Paludibaculum fermentans: one gene and its partner. The protein of the gene in region 2 interacts with the protein of the main gene of each other region in a pairwise test. Links are inferred from orthologs where the notes say so. Each region holds a gene or a part of one and is shown on either strand. Other genes may lie near its edges.

Region 1 (5,187 bases), 4.9 Mb from region 2 along the record:
TGGTCGAACTGGTGAACCAGATCTACCGCCCGCTGCTGATCGGCGCGAACGCACTCGACACCGAGTACCTGTGGGGCGAGATGTACCGGCAGTCGATCCAGGCCGGACGCCGCGGAGCCGCCCTCCGCACCATCAGCGCCATCGACATCGCCCTGTGGGACCTGCGCGGCAAAGCCGCCAAACTCCCGGTCATGGAGCTGCTTGGCGTCCACTCCCGCAAGCTGCGCTGCTATGCCACCGGCGGCTACTACCGCGAAGGCCAGACACTGGACGACCTCGTCCGTGAAACCTCAGCAGTGGTCGAGCAGGGCTTCACCGCCCTGAAGCTCAAGGTCGGCGGCCAGTCCTCCCGCGAGGACGCCAAACGGATCGGCGCCGTCCGCCGGGCCCTCGGCGACGACATCGACATCCTGCTCGACGCCAACGGCGGCTGGAAGAGCGCGCCGGAAGCCATCGCCGCCATGGACCGTCTCGAAGAGTACGAACCCTTCTGGATCGAGGAACCGGTGCGCGCCGACAACCTCACCGCCATGGCGAAGATCGCCGAGGCGATCCGCACGCCCGTCGCCACCGGCGAACTCGAAGCCACCCGCTGGGCTTTCGCCCAGTTGGTCGAGACCCGCGCCGCCGAGATCCTCCAGCCCGACGTCACCGTGGTCGGTGGAGTCAGTGAATGGCTCAAAGTCGCCCACATGGCCGCCGCCCTGGACATCCCCATCGCCCCACACTACAACTGGGATTTCCACAGCCAGCTCTGCGCCACCATCCCGAACGCGATCTTCGTCGAGTACTTCCTGGCCGCCTCCGGGGTCAAGATGTTCGACAGCGTCCTGGCCAATCCCATGATGCCCGTGGACGGCTACATGACGCCCCGGCAGCTCCCCGGCTTCGGCATCGAATTGATACCACAGGAGATCGAACGATATCGCCTAGCGTAGGGGCAACCAGCGGGCTTCGGGCCGCATCTATCAAATGACCTGACCAAGCGATACAAGTAAAAGGTCTAAAGTATAAAGAACCCACATGTTCACCTGGATCTGTCCACAATGCGGCCGGGAAGTCCCTCCCTCCTATTCAGAATGCCCCACCTGCGCGGAGCGCCGGCAGGCCGCGGCTGGAGGCCAAGCTCCCGTCGCAGCGCCGCCGCAACCCCAGCAGCCTCAATACGCACCCCAGGCTGCCCCGCCTCCGCCACCGCCGCAGTACGCTCCTCCGACGCAGCAGTACCCCGCGCCTCAGCAACCTCCGCAATACGCGCCGCCGCCACAACCGCAGTACGCGCCTCCTCCTCAGCAGCAGTATGCGCCGCCCGCACCGCCCCCTGGTCAACAGGTCTACACCATCAATGAGCCGAAGAAAGGCATGCCGGCCTGGCTGGTCGGCGTCCTGACAATCGCGGTTCTCGGCGGCGCCCTGTTCGGACTCTACCGGTTCGTCGGCGGCCGCGGTTCCACCTCGAACGCGGACGCGACCGCGACGAAATTGCCGGCGGCGGGCGCATCCAAGAACCCTTACTCCAAGTACGTGGAAGTGGTGGGCGTTCGCCTTTTCGAGAACGATGCCAAGAAGCCGGTCGTCCGCTTCACCGTGGTCAACCACTCACCGGCCGAAATCACGGGCCTGGAACTCCAGGTCGTCCTGAAACCGGTGGATTCCAAGCCCGAAACCGAACCCGTCTCCGAGATCGACGCCAAGGTGGGCAGCGTCCCGGCCAACGGAACCAAAGAGTTTGAGGCCCTTCTCAACACGAAGATGAAGATCTACGAGCTGCCGGACTGGCAGTTCCTGAAGACCGACTTCGTCGTTACGGCGCCGAACTGATCTCCGGCCGTTGAAGCAATTCCGCCTGGCGCCGCGTCCAGGCACAGCCGCTGGGCATCGTGCGAACGACGCCCAGCCGGCGCAGATTCCAGTGGGCATCGAACAGGCACGGGTCCTTCTCGAGGGCCCGTGCGAAATCCCCTTTCGCCGCATCCGCCTGCCCCAGCAGCAGCAGCGCCATTCCGCGATTGTGGATGGCCATGGCTGAGTTGGGATCCAGGGCCAAGGCCCGCCCAAATTCACCCAGCGCTACCTCGGGCTTGTTCGCCCGCAAGTAGCTGAGCCCCAGGTCCGTCGCCACCGCCGCATCCTCCGGAGCCAACCGCTTCGCCTCCTCCATCAACTCCACCGCCTGGGCCGGCTGCACCACCCGAGCCAGTTGCCGTTTGGGCCGGATCTTGGAAGGCGCGTGGCGCGCAGCCTCCATCCACAGCGCTTCCGGCGACATCCACACCCGGGTCTGGGCAAAGCTCAGCACCAGCAGCAGCGCCGCGTAGCCATACAGCAGCTTCTGGTTCGCCTTCTGCAGCAGCATCCCGAACAGCGCGGCAAAGCAGAACAGTGGCAGGTACATGCGGCGGTCGACGGCCAGATCCTCGGCGGGAAAGATGGACGAACTCGGCAGCAGCAGCAGCAGTCCGCCCAGCACCCAGAACCCCGGCTGCGCCGCGCGAACCGTCCGCCACGCCAGAATCGCTACCACCACAATCACGCCCCAAGCCAGCGCCGCCGCGAGGGGAGGCACCCGCACCTCCGCGTCCACTGTGAACCCAATCGGCACCAGCAGCAGTTGCAGGTAGCGCAGGATCGCCACACCCTGGTAGCTGAAGTAGTCGAACGACGTCAGCCCGGCTTGCGTCCCCGCACCCGACCCGGCAATCATGGACGTTGCGTAGATCGTCCTCAACCCCGCGGCCAACGCAGCCGCGCACATCGCGGCAATAGGACCCACGGCCGCCTTGCTCCGCCGGGTCGACCATTCCAGCAGCGCCAGGAACAGCGGAAACGCGGCGACCTCTTCCTTGGCCAGCAGCCCACAAACAAACAGCCCAAACGCCCACCACCGCCGCCCCTTCAACCAGCACGACAGCGACAGCAGGCAGAACAGGGCCGCCAGCAGCGTAGCCCGCGAGAAGACGTAAGCCACCGCCTCCGTCTGCAGCGGATGGAACGCAAACACCGCCGAGGCCAGCCAGGCCGCCCTAAGCGGCAGCAGCTCCAGCAGCAGCCCCGAGGCCAGCCACACGCAGGCCAGGTGCAGCACCAGGCTGACCAGGTGGAAGGTCCACGGAGCGTCGGAAATTTGCAGGTTTACCCAGAACGAGAGAAATGTTAGCGGACGCGTTTGTGTTGCTGTGAAAACGTGATTCCAACCGTGGGCGGAATTCAGTGCGGGATCATTTAGCAGCGAGAAATCGTCGAACTGAAACGGGGCTCCTAACGCGCCGCAAAACGCTAGCAGGGCAGCCGCTACGAGGAGAATCCGGAAACGCAATGCTACCATGTTAGAGCAATTCCAACTGCACTCTCATGAGCAAAGTTTCACGGCCTCGCACCGCGGCCGAGCGCAAGGAACGCCTCTATCGCATTCTGGATGCGTTGTCACTCCGCTACCCGAACGTGACCTGCGCTTTGAATCACGCCGATGCCTGGCAACTGCTGGTCGCCACCATTCTTTCCGCGCAGTGCACCGATGCCCGCGTGAACATGGTCACTCCGGAACTGTTCAGGAAGTTTCCCACGATGCAGGACCTGGCCGTGGCCGATGTGCGTGAAGTCTCCGAGGTCATCCGCTCCACCGGGTTCTTCAACAACAAGGCCAAAAGCATCGTTGGCGCGGCGCGCACCATCATCCAGGACTTTGGCGGCGAGATTCCCCGTACCATCGAGCAACTGCTCACCGTCCCGGGCGCGGCTCGCAAAACCTCGAACGTTGTCCTCGGAACCGCATTCGGGATTCCCAGCGGCGTGGTGGTCGACACGCACGTTGGCCGCATCGCCTTGCGGCTCGACCTGACGAAGGAGACCAATCCGGTAAAGGTGGAACAGGATCTCATGAAGATTCTGCCGCAGAACCGCTGGATCCTCTTCTCGCACCAGTTGATCCACTTTGGACGCGAGCTGTGTGTGGCGCGCAAGCCGCGCTGCGGCGAGTGCCCCATCGAAGGGCTGTGTTACGCGAAAGACAAGGCAGTGCTGTAAATGCTAGGCCGTATTCTGATCCTCTCCCTGCCGCTTCTGCTGGCCGGCTGCGTGAAATATCCCGAACCGTACCGTCCGCCCGTGCAGCGCAAACCGATGGAGGTGGGCGGCGATCTCAAGCTCAGCCACTACATTGGCATGAGCATGCCGAACGCGGCGGACCACTTCATCTCGGGCGTTGTGCCGGATCTGCACGACGGCGCGTGGCGCTGGGTGACGAAGAGCCCGACATTCCAGTTTCAAGTCCCCACAACCAAGTCTCTGAGGTTGAAGGCGGACCTCACCGTGCCGGATATCACGTTCGAGCAGACCGGCCCGGTCAAGATCACAATCAGCGTGGGCTCGCATCTTTTGGAGACGCTCGAATTCCCGAAACCAGGGCAGCGGATCTTTGAGAAGGCCGTGCCGGAAGAGTGGCTGACCGCGACACGCACTAACCTCGTCCGGCTGGAGATCGACAAACTGTGGACCTCGCCGGCGGATGGAGTCCAGCGCGGCTTCATCATCACAAGCATCGGGTTCGTGCAGTAGGACACGGCGGATGCCCAAGGCGTTTTCCATCCTGTTTGGAGCGCTGTTCACCCTCGCCACGGCCTACGGCCTGGGCCGGTTGCTGCTGCAACGGCTGAAGCCGAACCTGACGCGCGAAGAGCAGCATCTGTTCGGCTTCGTGGCCGGAGTGCCGGTGCTGAGCCTCATCATCTTCCTGCTGGCCTGCGTCCACCTCATCTACGACGCGACCTTCCTGGTGCTGGGCCTCGCCGTATTCGCCGCGGTTTGGAAGACGCGCGCTTACCAGACCACGGGCGATCGCCTCCCTGCCCTGCCCCGTTTGTGGCAATGGACATTCTGGCCGCTCTACACGGTGTTTGCCGTGATTGCCGTCATCTACGCCATGGCGCCCGAGTGGAGCCCGGACGGCAGTTCCTATCACCTCGGCATCGTCGGCCACTTCTACCGGGCACACGGCTTCAAGCTCATCTCGTCGAACATGTATGCCTTCCTCTCGCAGGGCTTGGAGATGTTGTTCCTCTCCGCCTGGGCGTTTGGACGGCATTCGGCCGCCGCCCTGGTGCACGGCGCGTTCCTGCTGGTGCTGCCGCTGCTGCTGCTGCGCTACGGACAGCGGCAGGGGATTCCCGGCGCCGGCGCGGCGGCCGGGCT
Region 2 (7,719 bases):
TGGATTACCTGCCGGCCGATGCGCTGCTGATGATCGACGAGAGCCACCAGACGGTGCCGCAGATCGGGGGCATGTATCATGGCGACCGGTCGCGCAAGAACACACTGGTCAACTTCGGCTTCCGGCTGCCCAGCGCGCTGGACAACCGGCCGCTGACATTCGAGGAGTTTGAGAACCGCGTGCACCAGACGCTGTATGTGTCGGCGACGCCGGGCCCGTTCGAATTGAAACGGACGGCCGGGGTGGTGGTGGAGCAGGTGATCCGTCCGACGGGCCTGGTGGATCCGCCGGTGGAGGTGCGGCCGATCAAGGGGCAGGTGGACGATCTGCTGCACGAGATCCGGAAGCGGGTGGCGGAGAACGAGCGGGTGCTGATCACGACGCTGACGAAGCGGATGGCGGAGGACCTGCACGAGTATTACGCCGAATTGGGTGTCAAGAACGCATACATGCACTCGGAGGTGTCGGCGCTGGATCGCGTGAAGATCCTGCGGGATCTGCGGCGCGGCGACATCGATGTACTGATCGGCGTGAATCTGTTGCGGGAAGGGCTGGACCTGCCCGAGGTTTCGCTGGTGGCGATTCTGGACGCGGACAAGGAAGGCTTCCTGCGATCGATGGGCTCGTTGATCCAGACGATTGGACGCGCGGCACGGCATTTGAACGGCCGGGCGATTCTCTATGCGGATGTGATGACAGACAGCATGAAGCGGGCGATTTCAGAGACGGACCGCCGGCGGCGCATCCAGGTGGATTACAACGTCGAGAACAACATCACGCCGCAGTCGATCGTGAAACCGATCGATATGAGTCTGATTGCGGTAGCGGAGATGGATTACGTCACTCCGCCGCTGGCTGGCGATGAGGAAGTGGAGCTGTTGAGCCTGGAGCAGCGAAACAACCTGATAGAGGATCTCGAGCGGAAGATGCGGGAAGCTGCGAAAGCATTTGAATTCGAGAAGGCGGCGCAGTATCGTGATCGAGTCAAGGCATTGAAGTCGCCAACTCCCTATGAGCAAACACCTGCCGGTGGGACTGATCGCCTCGGGGCGAATGATTGAATCTCCGCTGACACGGTATCCCTCTCTTGTCCGCGATCTTGGGCCGGTGGTGGCGTCGAGCCGCCGCCTGGCCTCCCGCTATGCGAACGCGCTGCGAGCGGGCCGGCCGGCCGACGCGAGGGAGCTTAATCAGTGTCGGCTGGTACTGATTCAAGCTTCGGCGCTGGAGTTGCCGGCGATCCTGGAACTGCTGCGGGACGCTCCGGTGGTGTGGAAATCGAAGGTTCTGGCGTTGATCGACGATGATTTGGACGCCTCGGCGCTGCAGCCGATGCGGGCGCTTCGCGCGGCGGTGGGTTCGATCGCGCTGGCGCCTTCGCGAGATCAGGGAGTGCTGGTGATTGAGGGCGATCCGGTCGCGGTGCGGATGCTGAGCCGATGGGCCACCCAGGCCGAATTGAGTTGCATTGAATTGAAGCCGCACTCCAAGGCGCTGTACGGTGCGGGCCTGATGGCGGCCAACTCGCTGCTCTCGCCGGTGCTGGATGGGGCGATGCGGAGTCTGCGCGCGTCGGGACTCAACCAGTTGGAGGCCCGGCGGATACTGGGCCTCGTCGTCGAGATGGCGATTCGGAGCCAGCGGGCGCATGGCCGGAAAGCGTGGCTGAGCCCGGGGTCGATGTCACGGCGTCCGGCGGTGCTGAACCAACTGGCGGCACTGGGGGAAGTGGATCCCGTTCTGGCCGCGTTTTACCAGCGTTCGCTGATCGCGGTGCTGGACTATGTGGGACAGGATCCGGAATGGCTGGGAGACCCGCCGCCCCCAAGCCTGCCGAGTCCGGATTAAGCTGGTGAGGAGCGCCGTTGCGGGCCCCGGGTTCGGGTCCGCCCTTCTTTCGCCGTTCCCCGCGTCCTATCGCCAAGTTTATGCATCGATTAAGTGGACCCCGTACGCCACCGGAATCAGGGTAAAATCAAACTAGCTGTCCCCTCTGGATCCCATGCTCAGAAACAAAGTAGAAAAGCCGGAAGACTTGAATCCTGTTGAGACGCAGGAATGGCTCGAAGCACTCGATCAGGTGATCGAAGAGGGCGGCCCGGAGCGGGCTCGCTACCTGCTCGAACGCCTCGCCGTGACTGCAGCAACCCAGGGCGTGCCTGCCGCCCTTGGCGTCACCACGCCCTACCTGAACACCATCGCGGTGGATGATGAGGTCCCTTACCCAGGTGACCGGGAGTTGGAGCGGCGCATCAAGAGCATTGTGCGGTGGAATGCCGTGGCGATGGTCGTGCGTGCCAACAAGTACGACGACGGCATCGGCGGCCATATCTCCACCTTTGCCTCTTCGGCCACGCTTTACGAAGTGGGCATGAACCACTTTTTCCGCGGGTCCATCCCGTCGGAGAGCGGGGATCAGCCGGGCGATCTAGTCTACTTTCAGGGCCACGCCTCGCCGGGCATGTACTCGCGGGCGTTCCTGGAAGGGCGCCTGAGCGAAGAGCACCTGAAGAATTTCCGGCACGAACTGCGCGAGACCCCCGGTTTGAGCTCCTATCCGCATCCCTGGCTGATGCCGGACTTCTGGCAGTTCCCGACCGTCAGCATGGGGTTGGGGCCGATCAACGCCATCTACCAGGCTCGCTTTTGTAAGTACCTGGAAAATCGTGGGTTGTTGCCGAAGACGAACCGCAAGATCTGGGCGTTCCTGGGTGACGGCGAGATGGATGAGCCCGAATCGCGCGGCGCGCTGCAGATCGCGGCCAACGAGAAGCTGGACAACCTGATCTTCGTGATCAACTGCAACCTGCAGCGGCTGGACGGCCCGGTACGGGGCAACGGCAACATTATGCAGGAACTGGAAGGTGTCTTCCGGGGCTTCCAGTGGAACGTGATCAAGCTGGTTTGGGGCAGCGACTGGGACCGGTTGATGGAGAAGGACAAGACCGGCCTGCTGATCCGGCGCATGCATGAGTGCGTGGACGGCGAATTCCAGAGCTTCAAGGCACGCGGCGGCGCCTATGTCCGCAGCGAGTTCTTTGGCAAGTACCCGGAACTGCTCGCGCTGGTCGAGGACATGACCGACGACGAGATCTTCGCCCTGCGGCGCGGCGGGCATGATCCGGTAAAGGTATACAACGCCTACAAGAAGGCCTACGAGCACACGGGCGGGCCGACGGTGATCCTGGCCAAGACCGTCAAGGGCTACGGCATGGGTGAGGCTGGTGAGGGCCGCAACACGACGCACCAGCAGAAGAAGATGAACGAGAACGAACTCTTGAAGCTGCGCGAGCGCTTCCAGGTTCCGATTCCCGAAGAGACTGTTCACACCGTTTCGTTCTACCGGCCTTCCGAAGACTCGCCGGAGATGAAGTATCTGAAGGAGCGCCGCAAGGTGCTGGGCGGGCCCCTGCCGATCCGGCAGGTGAAGCCGGTGCACCTCGAGACTCCGCCCGCGGAGGAATTCAACGACTCCCTGGTGGGCAGCGGCGGCCGTCCGGTGTCGACGACGATGGCTTTCGTGGCAATCCTGAAGCAGTTGCTGAAGGACAAGGTGCTGGGCAAGCTGGTGGTTCCGATTATTCCGGACGAAGCCCGCACGTTCGGCATGGAAAGCCTGTTCCGCCAGATCTCGATCTATGCTCCTTCCGGCCAGCTGTATAAGCCGGTGGACAGCGAGCAGTTCCTCTACTACAAGGAAGCCACGGACGGGCAGGTGCTGGAAGAAGGCATCAACGAGGCGGGTTCCCTGGCCAGCTTTACGGCGGCGGGCACGGCCTATGCCAACTACGGCATCCCGATGATTCCGTTCTACATCTACTACTCGATGTTCGGGTTCCAGCGCGTAGGCGACGCCATCTGGGCGTTCGGCGATTCGCGCGGACGCGGCTTCCTGCTGGGCGCGACGGCCGGCCGGACGACTCTGAACGGCGAGGGCCTGCAGCACGAAGACGGTCACAGCCACGTGCTGGCGTCGACGGTGCCGAACTGCGTGAGTTACGATCCTGCCTACGCGTACGAGATCGCGACAATCATCCAGGAAGGCCTGCATCGCATGTACGGCCAGAACGAAGACGTCTTCTACTACCTGACGCTGTGCAATGAGAATTATGCGCAGCCGGCGATGCCGGAGGGCTCCCGCGAAGGGATCCTGAAGGGCATCTACAGGGTCCATGCCAGCGAGAACGGTCCGGCGAAGGCTCAACTGTGGGGCAGCGCCTCGATGTTGAACGAGGCCCTGCGCGCGCAGAAAATCCTGTGGGAGAAGTTCCAGATTCCGGCCGATGTGTGGAGCGTCACCAGTTACAACGAACTGCGGCGTGAAGCGCTGGATACGGACCGCTGGAACCGCCTGCATCCGGCTGAGCCGGCCCGCAGGCCGTATATCCAGCAGGTGATGGAAGGCACACAGGGGCCATTGTGGCCGCCAGCGACTATATGAAGGTGATCTCTGACCAGCTTTCCCCCTGGCTGAGCGGGCGCCTGACGTCATTGGGCACCGACGGTTTCGGGCGCAGCGAATCGCGTCCTTACCTGCGGCGCTTCTTTGAAGTGGATGCGGAGTCGATTGTCACGGCGACGATTTCGCAGCTTTCGCGCTGGGGCCAGTTCGATGCGCATAAGGCGCAGCAGGCGATCTTTGAATTGGGCATTGATCCCGAGAAGAAGAACGCGGCTCGCAATTAGTTTAAGTTCAGGACGGGGGCGTGGATCCATTTGGATGCACGCCCCCGTTTTGCGTCTGGACGCACGCCGCCCGCTGAAGCCGCCCGCCGTAATATGATGTCGAGGTCAGGTTAAACATGATCTTCTCTCGACCCAAGCCGCTCCATTTCATCCTGCTTACCGCATTGACAGCCACGGCCTGCTTCAGCCAGGAGGCCGCCCACAAGAACAGGGACCTCGGCTACGACGATACTCCGCTGATTCCGGGCCAGAAATGGCGCGTGCACGACAATACGCGAAAGCATCCGCCGAAGGTGACGGCGGCCACCCAGCCCGGCGGCGCGCCCTCGGACGCGATTGTGCTGTTTGACGGCAAGGATCTGTCGCAATGGGTCGCCAAGCTGCGCGGCGGCAAGGAAGGTCCGCCGGAGTGGAAGGTGGAGAACGGCTATGTGGAAGTGGTGCCGGGTAAGGGCGGCATCGCGACCAAGGAGAAGTTCGGCGACGCACAGTACCACATCGAGTGGCAGGAGCTGGCCGATGTGTCCGGCACCAGCCAGAGCCGTGGGAACAGCGGGGTGGAGATCATGGGCCGCTATGAGATCCAGGTGTTGGATTCATACCAGGATCTGACCTATGCCGACGGGCAGGCCGCTTCCATCTATGGCCAATGGCCGCCGATGGTGAATGCGACGCGGAAGGCCGGCGAGTGGAACGTCTACGACATCGTGTTCGAGGCGCCCAAGTTCGACGGCGATAAGGTTGTGAAGCCGGCCTACATCACGTTGTTCCACAACGGCGTACTGATGCACAACCGGCAGGAAGTGATTGGGCGAGCGATCCATGCGAAGGTCGCCACTTATGCGCCGCATGCTCCGGAAGAGGCGCTTTCGTTGCAGAACCACGGCAACGCGGTGCGGTTCCGGAACATCTGGGTGCGGCGGCTGAGGGGCTACGATCCGCAGTGAGGTGCGGACTTGCGGCGGCGCAGGCCTAGCAGCACCAACGGCAGGCCGACGATAAGCGCGGTGCCGGGCTCGGGCACGGCGGACGCGCCGTCTACCTGGAGGGGTGCGCCGGTTATGGCAACGACGCTCGTCGAGTCAGAGAGAGCGCCGAACACGCTGCCGGCGAACGCGATTTCGTACAGGCTATAGAGCGGGCCGTCGGCCTTGACGAAGTAATCGGCGGGAGAAGCGTAGTAGAAGCCGTCTGAGCCGAGGTCGGCCAGGGTCAGGGTAGCGATGCCGCCGCCGTCAAGCTGAAACGACGCGGAGAACGCGGTGAGTTCGGCGGTGTCGATGCCGCCGCTGAGGTCGGTGTCGACGCCGGTGAAGAGGATGGTGAGGGGACCGCCCTGGTCCCACCCGCCCTGGGTGAGTTGGAGAGTCGACGCGCCGGCCTGCGGACAAAGTGCCCCCAGGACCAGCGCCAGGCACAGCGCTGCCAGTTTCATATCGGGATCCAGCCTTTCTGTTTGGAGGAGCCCGGCCGGCGGTGCCTTGGATGGCGCCTGGCAGGCTGGGCTCCTGCACAGATACGCGCGGCGGATCGGGAAATGGGATCAGATTTGACAACAGGTTTGTGCCGGCGGCGATCCAGCGCGATTGGCTACCCTGATAGACACACGTCCCGTTGGAGTTTTTGAATTGCCACAACGCCTGATTGTCGCCATCACCGGAGCCTCGGGAGCCATCTTCGGCATCCGGATCCTGGAAACGCTCGCCCGGGACAAGTCGATTGAGACGCACCTGGTGGTGAGCCCGGCGGGCCGCGCCACGATTGCGCAGGAGACAGAGTGGCAACCTCGGGAGGTGGAGGCGCTGGCGAGCGTGGTGCATCCGCCGGCGAATATCGGCGCATCGATTGCGAGCGGGTCGTTCGAGACGTTGGGGATGATTGTGGCGCCTTGCTCGATCAAGACCCTGTCGGCGGTGGCGAACTGCTACTCGTCCGACCTGGTGGCGCGGGCGGCCGACGTCCAGTTGAAGGAAGGCCGGCCGGTGGTACTGATGGTGCGGGAGACGCCGCTGCACAAGGGGCACCTGCGGCTGATGAGCGAGGCGGCGGAGCATGGAGCCGTGATTTTCCCACCGGTGCCGGCGTTCTACGGGCGTCCGAAGACTCTGGACGACATGGTGAACGCGACCGTCGGGCGGGCACTGGCGCGGGTCGGTATCCGGAATGAGCTGTACTTCGAATGGCTGGGGATGAAGAACCCAACTTCCGACGCCGGTTGATTCCCCTGCTACCCTGCCCTGTATGGCCGCCCGCCTGCAAAATGGCTCGAAGCCCTTCCTGTTTCCGGATGGCGCCCGGTTCGGCGCGGACAATGTCCTGCTGCATGCCAGCGCGCGGCGGCACCGTGTGGAGGAGTTCGCCGGGCCGTTGTCCATCAAGACCGTGCTGAGGGGCTCCGTCTCATGGCTTGTGGACGGGCAGGAACTCGTGGTGGATCCAGCCAGCTTCCTGGTTCTCGGCGCCGGAGAGAAATACTCCATGAACATCGACTCGGAACGACGCGTGGAGACTGCCTGCGCCTTTTTCCGCGATGGGTTTGTGGAAGAAGCGGCCCAGGACGCGACAGGCCAAGTCGAGGATTCGCTGGAGGATCCTCAGCGCCGGGCCCCGGCGCTGCCGTTTCTTTCCCGGCTGCACTGCGATGCGGAAGGTGTGATGACCGGCGCGGTCGAAATGATGGCGGAACGGAGCGCCGCCACACTGTTCCCCAGCGGCTTCGAAGAGGAGTTCCTGCTGCTTTCGAACCGTCTCCTGCTGCTTTACGAGCAGATCAGAAACCGCGTCGCCCGGGTGCCGGCGGTGAAGGCTTCCACTCGGGAAGAGCTCTTTCGACGCCTGGAGAAGGGCCGTGAGTTCCTGCACGGCCAGTCGGGCGGGGCTGTTTCGCTGGAAGAAGTAGCCCGGATCGCGTGTCTTTCGCGGTATCATTTCCATCGCGCCTTCGTTCAGGTCTTCGAGCAGACCCCGCATGGGTACCTGGCCCATTTGCGGCTGAGCCGCGCTCACGCGCAATTGCGATCGGGCCAGACGGTC

What was found. Proteins that work in one complex are often made in the same cells at the same time.
Region 1: the proteins of aceE (region 2) and nth interact in binary tests that used the Escherichia coli proteins (3 or more experiments, as listed by UniProt). The link is inferred for Paludibaculum fermentans from one-to-one orthologs.

Annotation. Positions count from the first base shown.
Region 1 is NZ_CP063849.1:3,749,081-3,754,267, forward strand. What follows is about bases 2,339-5,187. They hold nth (endonuclease III), read left to right. Parts: upstream 2,339-3,351; coding sequence 3,352-4,023; downstream 4,024-5,187. Other genes in these bases: IRI77_RS14635 (tetratricopeptide repeat protein), read right to left, coding at 2,339-3,325; IRI77_RS14645 (hypothetical protein), read left to right, coding at 4,024-4,554; IRI77_RS14650 (hypothetical protein), read left to right, coding at 4,565-5,187. In the rest of the region: IRI77_RS14625 (mandelate racemase/muconate lactonizing enzyme family protein), read left to right, coding at 1-938; IRI77_RS14630 (hypothetical protein), read left to right, coding at 1,363-1,821; more of IRI77_RS14635, read right to left, coding at 1,805-2,338. UniProt on the Escherichia coli protein: DNA repair enzyme that has both DNA N-glycosylase activity and AP-lyase activity. The DNA N-glycosylase activity releases various damaged pyrimidines from DNA by cleaving the N-glycosidic bond, leaving an AP (apurinic/apyrimidinic) site.
Region 2 is NZ_CP063849.1:8,600,061-8,607,779, reverse strand. Bases 1,680-4,721 are described here. They hold aceE (pyruvate dehydrogenase (acetyl-transferring), homodimeric type), read left to right. Parts: upstream 1,680-2,002; coding sequence 2,003-4,441; downstream 4,442-4,721. Other genes in these bases: IRI77_RS38790 (hypothetical protein), read left to right, coding at 4,438-4,686; IRI77_RS34175 (DUF2520 domain-containing protein), read left to right, coding at 1,680-1,848. Also shown: excinuclease ABC subunit UvrB, read left to right, coding at 1-1,061; more of IRI77_RS34175, read left to right, coding at 1,012-1,679; IRI77_RS34165 (3-keto-disaccharide hydrolase), read left to right, coding at 4,803-5,633; IRI77_RS34160 (PEP-CTERM sorting domain-containing protein), read right to left, coding at 5,618-6,121; IRI77_RS34155 (UbiX family flavin prenyltransferase), read left to right, coding at 6,315-6,905; IRI77_RS34150 (helix-turn-helix transcriptional regulator), read left to right, coding at 6,928-7,719. UniProt on the Escherichia coli protein: Component of the pyruvate dehydrogenase (PDH) complex, that catalyzes the overall conversion of pyruvate to acetyl-CoA and CO(2).